DNA from 2 places in the Pseudomonas sp. Z4-20 genome. Region 1 is predicted to be linked to the other one. Evidence: predicted binding sites of a transcription regulator. Region 1 holds the regulator's gene; the other holds the start of a gene.
What was found. The regulator FliA, encoded in region 1, starts transcription of late flagellar genes. The targets are predictions, from matches to a motif close to CTAAAGTTTNNNNNNNNNNNGCCGNTAA.
Positions count from the first base shown of each region.

Region 2: the regulator FliA is predicted to act here: its motif matches at 1,330-1,357, upstream of J3P82_RS06650 (flagellar protein MotY).

Region 1 covers NZ_CP071641.1:4,022,134-4,025,342, forward strand. Annotated here, with positions in the region: gene J3P82_RS18305 (chemotaxis protein CheA) at 1-221, opposite strand, end outside; gene J3P82_RS18310 (protein phosphatase CheZ) at 252-1,037, opposite strand; gene J3P82_RS18315 (chemotaxis response regulator CheY) at 1,056-1,427, opposite strand; gene fliA (RNA polymerase sigma factor FliA) at 1,599-2,342, opposite strand; gene fleN (flagellar synthesis regulator FleN) at 2,339-3,169, opposite strand.
Region 2 covers NZ_CP071641.1:1,442,833-1,446,041, reverse strand. Annotated here, with positions in the region: gene J3P82_RS06655 (argininosuccinate synthase) at 1-126, opposite strand, end outside; gene J3P82_RS06650 (flagellar protein MotY) at 255-1,235, opposite strand; gene pyrC (dihydroorotase) at 1,424-2,470, shown strand; gene rnt (ribonuclease T) at 2,467-3,144, shown strand.

The DNA.
Region 1 (3,209 bases):
AACACGTTCTCGGCAATGTGGCAGCACTCCACCAGCTCGTTGAGCTGGAGGAAGCCGGCGCCTCCTTTTACAGTGTGGAAACCGCGAAAAATTGCATTGAGCAGGTCCGCATCATCAGGTCGGCTTTCCAGCTCGACCAGTTGTTCGGAAAGTTGCTCTAGAATCTCGCCGGCCTCAACCAGGAAATCCTGAAGGATCTCTTCATCGGCGCCGAAGCTCATTAATGGCTGCTCCTAAAATAGGGCTAAAACTCAAAATCCAAGGCTGGACAGCAAATCGTCCACATCGTCCTGACCGGACACAACGTCTTCTCTTTTATCGGCATGAATCTGCGGACCTTCACCCTGAGAGAGATGTTTTTGTGGATCTTTTTCAGCAAGCATCGCTTCACGGTCGTGTTCGATGCCCGCAAAGCGGTCGACTTGGCTGGCCATCAACACCAGCTTGAGCAAATTGCTTTCCACTTCGGTGACCAGTTGGGTCACGCGCTTGATTACCTGACCGGTCAGGTCCTGGTAATCCTGGGCCAACAGAATGTCGTTGAGGTTGCTCGCCACGGCACGGTTCTCGGTGCTGCTGCGCGTCAGGAAACCGTCGACCCGACGGGCCAGCTCGCGAAACTCTTCGGCGCCGACTTCGCGACGCATGAACCGACCCCAATCGGTGCTCAACGCCTGGGCTTCATCACTCAGGCCGTTGACCAGGGGGGTTGCGCTTTCCACCAGGTCCATGGTGCGGTTGGCCGCGGCCTCGGTCAGCTTGACCACATAACCCAGGCGCTCGGTGGCGTCGGTGATCTGCGAGACTTCCTCGGCCTGTGGCATGTTCGGGTCGATCTGGAAATTGACGATCGCACTGTGCAGTTCACGGGTGAGCTTGCCGACTTCCTGGTACAGACCTCGGTCACGGGTCTGGTTGAGCTCATGAATCATTTGAACCGCATCACCGAAGCGGCCCTTTTCAAGGCTGTCGACCAGTTCGCGGGCATGTTTTTTCAGGGTCGATTCGAAATCGCCCATTGAAGATTCGTTGTCCATAGCTCCCCCGTGGCGCCGTTAACCGATGCGTTCGAAGATTTTTTCGATCTTCTCTTTCAACGCCTGGGCCGTGAAGGGTTTGACCACATAGCCGTTTACACCGGCCTGGGCCGCTTCGATGATCTGCTCGCGCTTGGCTTCGGCAGTCACCATCAGCACCGGAAGGTGCTTGAGTTTTTCGTCGGCGCGCACGTGGCGCAGCAAGTCGATACCGGTCATGCCAGGCATGTTCCAGTCAGTCACCAGAAAGTCGATGCTCCCGCTGTTGAGGACGGGAATGGCAGTGATGCCATCGTCGGCCTCGACCGTGTTGGTGAACCCGAGGTCACGCAACAGGTTTTTTATGATCCGCCGCATCGTTGAGAAGTCATCAACGATGAGGATTTTCATGTTCTTGTCCAATTCGACCTCCAAGCAGTCTTAAACGCGCCCAGCACCTGGACGCGCCATTTCAATCAATTCCGGCATAACACTCGACAACGGTCTGGAGCACAACGGATGAGACTGGCCCGGCACACACATGCCGGGCCAGCCCCGCTCGCAGCGTCCCCACACTGCCCGTCAGCGCGCTCGCCACTCCCCCAAACGCCCCCGCAAGCGGGCCGCGCACTGGCTGTGTAACTGGCTGACCCGTGATTCGCTGACCCCCAGGACCTCACCGATTTCCTTGAGGTTCAGCTCTTCGTCGTAGTACAGCGCCAAGACCAGTCGCTCACGTTCCGGCAAATTGGCAATCGCTTCCGCCAGCGCGCTCTGGAAACGTTCATCTTCCAGGTCACGCGACGGCTCCATGTGAGCACTCGCGTTATCCTCATGCAGCCCTTCGTGTTCGCCGTCCTGCAACAGGTCGTCGAAACTGAACAAGCGACTGCCCAAGGTATCGTTCAAAATCCCGTAATAATCATCGAGACTCAACTGGAGTTCGGCCGCAACCTCGTGATCTTTAGCGTCACGTCCGGTTTTAGCTTCGATAGCGCGGATCGCGTCACTGACCATGCGGGTGTTGCGATGCACCGAACGGGGTGCCCAGTCGCCCTTGCGGACTTCATCGAGCATCGCTCCGCGAATACGGATACCGGCATACGTCTCGAAACTGGCGCCCTTGCTCGCGTCGTATTTATTCGACACTTCGAGCAAGCCGATCATGCCCGCCTGGATCAAGTCTTCGACCTGGACACTGGCCGGCAGGCGCGCCAGCAAGTGATAGGCGATACGCTTGACCAGGGGCGCGTAACGCTCGATCAATTCGTATTGGGCGTCCCGTGCCGATTTTTTGTAGAGATGGTTGTAACCGCTGGCTGTCATAACACGGGCCCTGCTGTTTGTTGCACGAGACGCTCGACGAAAAATTCCAGATGCCCGCGTGGGTTGGCCGGCAAGGGCCAGGTATCGACTTTCTGGGCGATTGCCTTGAACGCCAGCGCGCATTTGGAACGTGGAAAGGCTTCATAAACGGCACGTTGCTTCTGGACGGCCTTGCGTACGCTTTCGTCGTAAGGCACTGCGCCGACGTATTGTAGGGCGACGTCCAGGAAGCGATCCGTGACCTTTGTCAACTTGGCGAACAGGTTGCGTCCTTCCTGCGGGCTCTGGGCCATGTTGGCCAGGACGCGAAAGCGGTTCATGCCATAGTCGCGGTTAAGCAATTTGATCAGGGCGTAGGCATCGGTGATGGACGTCGGTTCGTCGCACACCACCAGCAGGACTTCCTGGGCGGCGCGCACGAAACTGACGACCGAGTCACCGATACCGGCGGCCGTGTCGATCACCAGCACATCGAGGTTGTCGCCGATGTCGCTGAAAGCCTGGATCAGGCCCGCGTGCTGCGCCGGTGTCAGGTGAACCATGCTCTGGGTGCCGGAGGCCGCCGGCACGATGCGAATCCCGCCCGGCCCCTGCAGGAGCACGTCGCGCAGTTCACAGCGACCTTCGATCACGTCCGCCAGCGTGCGCTTGGGTGTAAGCCCCAGCAACACGTCGACGTTCGCCAGGCCCAGGTCGGCGTCCAGCAGCATGACCCGTCGGCCAAGCTCTGCCAGAGCCAGGGACAAGTTCACTGACACGTTAGTCTTCCCGACGCCACCTTTGCCGCCGGTCACCGCGATCACCTGTACGGGATGCATGCTGCCCATGTTCGTTCTTTACCTTGTCTTACTTAGACGGAGGCCACAT
Region 2 (3,209 bases), 2.6 Mb from region 1:
GCCCTGCCCCAGGTCAGCGGTGAAGGTCACCACTTCGCAGTTATAAGTGTCCTGCAGCCACTTGAGGATCACCGAAGTGTCCAGGCCGCCGGAATACGCCAGAACGACCTTGTTTACGTCCGCCATGCCATCACTCCACGGGTTGTACGGAAAGCCGGGAAGTCTAACGTCCAGCGCGAATAATTTACAGGGGCGCGACAGCTTATGACGACGAAGCGACAGATTATGTCGAGCCCGCGACGATCAGGGCAGGATCAGGAGGTTCGCGCCGTCGCCGCAGCGGGGGCTGCAGTTTTGGTGGGAGCGACCGGCGTCGGAACCTTGCCAGGCGCCCCTACCGGTGCCGCAGGCGGTGTCGTCGGCTGTGGCGTCGGAGCTTGAGTCGGCGTCACACGCGCCAGATGCACAACCACGCGCCGGTTCTTGGCTCGATTGGCGGCGTTGGTATTAGAGACGAGGGGATAACGCTCACCGTGAAAACGCACGGTGAATTGGGATTCCTGGAAACCGTTGGCCTTGAAGAAATCCATGACCGCCAGCGCACGACGGCGCGACAATTCACGATTGGTCAAACGGTTGCCACTGTTGTCGGAATGGCCGTCGAGTTCGACATGATTGACGCTAGGGTCAGCCTTGATGAAGTCGAGCATGACTTGCAACTGCGCCTTGGCTTGGGCGTCGAGTTCAATCCCTTCGCCGGGAAAGCCGATCTGGGTTTGCTTGATCTGCTCGAAATTCTTCGGTAACAGTTTCGCTACACAGCCTTGATAATCGCTGAAAGCCTTGTTGAAGCGCACAGGCAACAGGCGGACCTCCGATACCCGGCCGTCCTCGGTATTGCGTCGGACCACAGGGCTACGCCCCTCCATCAGCCCACTGATCAGACGGCCCGCCTGTACCTGGGAGCTGTCGAACAGCACATCGCCGCTGCCGATCCTGACCGAGCCCAGGTTGATGTCACCCCGCCCTGGCTGCCAAGGCGCCGCAGCCGCCAGCAACGTCGCGGAGCCGCCACCCATCATCGGGTTATAGGCCTTGAGCCGGAACGTGGCCTGCTCGCCTGCCCGGCGCACGAACTCGCCGCTACCGAAATCGGTGATCGGCTGGCTCAGCCGGCACTCGAACTTGTCGCCTTCGACCGTCCACTCGATGCTCTCCAGACGGGTCTGGAAAGTGAGCGCCATCGCGGGAAGGCTGGCAAACACACTGAGCAAGGCTAGATAACGCTGGCGCACGGGAGGCTCCACTGGCATTTATACGGAAATCGAAAAACACGTGGCATGACGCCTGTCCGAGACACCGCACGGAATCGTGGCACACCTGAAGGGGCTATCGGTCACTTGCGGCAAAACTTGATAGCGGGTGCCCGCATCGGTCTTTTCCGGTAGCATTCCCCAGAGTTTGACCCGCCTGGAAGCCCCCCATGTCCGACCGCCTGACCCTGCTGCGTCCCGACGACTGGCATATTCATCTTCGCGATGGTGCTGTGTTGACCCATACCGTCGCCGATGTCGCGCGCACCTTCGGGCGCGCAATCATCATGCCTAACCTGGTTCCGCCCGTGCGTAACGCCTTCGAGGCTGATGGCTATCGCCAGCGCATCCTCGCCGCGCGCCCGGCTGGCAGCCGCTTCGAGCCACTGATGGTGCTTTACCTCACCGACCGCACCCAGCCCGCGGAAATACGCGAGGCCAAGGCCAGCGGTTTCGTCCACGCGGCCAAGTTGTACCCGGCCGGCGCCACCACCAACTCGGATTCCGGCGTCACGAGCATCGACAAGATTTTCCCGGCGCTGGAAGCCATGGCTGAAGTCGGGATGCCCCTTCTGATCCACGGTGAAGTCACCCGCAGCGATGTCGATGTGTTCGACCGCGAGAAAATCTTCATTGACGAGCATATGCGTCGCGTCGTGGAGCGTTTCCCGACGCTCAAGGTGGTTTTCGAGCACATCACCACCGGCGATGCCGTGCAGTTCGTCAACGAAGCCCCGGCCAATGTCGGCGCGACGATCACTGCGCATCATCTGCTGTACAACCGCAACCACATGCTGGTGGGCGGCATCCGGCCGCACTTCTATTGCCTGCCGATCCTCAAGCGCAACACCCATCAGGAAGCCTTGCTCGACGCCGCCACCAGCGGCAGCGCCAAGTTTTTCCTCGGCACGGACTCGGCGCCCCACGCCCGCCACGCCAAGGAAGCCGCTTGCGGTTGCGCCGGGTGCTACACCGCCTACGCCGCCATAGAGATGTACGCCGAGGCGTTCGAGCAGCGCAATGCGCTGGACAAGCTCGAAGGTTTCGCCAGCTTGCACGGCCCGCGTTTCTACGGCCTGCCGGTGAACACCGATTGTATTACCCTGGTCCGCGACGAGTGGACCGCCCCCGCCAGCCTGCCCTTTGGCGAGCTGACTGTCATCCCGCTGCGCGCCGGTGAAAAACTGCGCTGGCGCCTGCTGGAGGAAAACGCGTGAGTGAAGATCATTTCGACGACGAACTGGACGGCAACGCTGGTTCCGGGGGCGCTCGCCATCCCATGGCCGCTCGGTTCCGGGGCTACCTGCCGGTGGTGGTCGACGTAGAAACCGGCGGATTCAACTCCGCCACCGATGCGCTGCTGGAAATCGCCGCGACGACCATCGGCATGGACGAAAAAGGTTTCGTCTTCCCTGACCACACCTATTTCTTCCGCGTCGAACCGTTCGAAGGCGCCAACGTCGAAGCCGCCGCGCTGGAATTCACTGGGATCAAGCTTGATCACCCACTGCGCATGGCAGTGAGTGAAGAAACCGCCCTGACCGACATCTTCCGCGGCGTGCGCAAGGCGCTGAAGGCCAACGGTTGCAAGCGCGCGATCCTGGTGGGGCACAACAGCAGCTTCGACTTGGGCTTTCTCAATGCCGCCGTTGCGCGATTGGACATGAAGCGCAACCCGTTCCATCCGTTTTCCAGCTTCGACACCGCAACCCTCGCGGGCCTGGCGTACGGCCAGACCGTATTGGCGAAGGCCTGCCAGGCAGCCGACATCGATTTCGATGGCCGCGAAGCCCACTCGGCCCGCTATGACACTGAGAAAACTGCCGAGCTGTTCTGCGGCATCGTCAATCGCTGGAAGGAAATGGGCGGCTGGCAGGATTTCGACGACTGATAGCGGCTAAGCCTGGCTCTGGCTCTGGCTCTTGTGCTCTTGTGCTCTTGTGGCGAGGGAGCTTG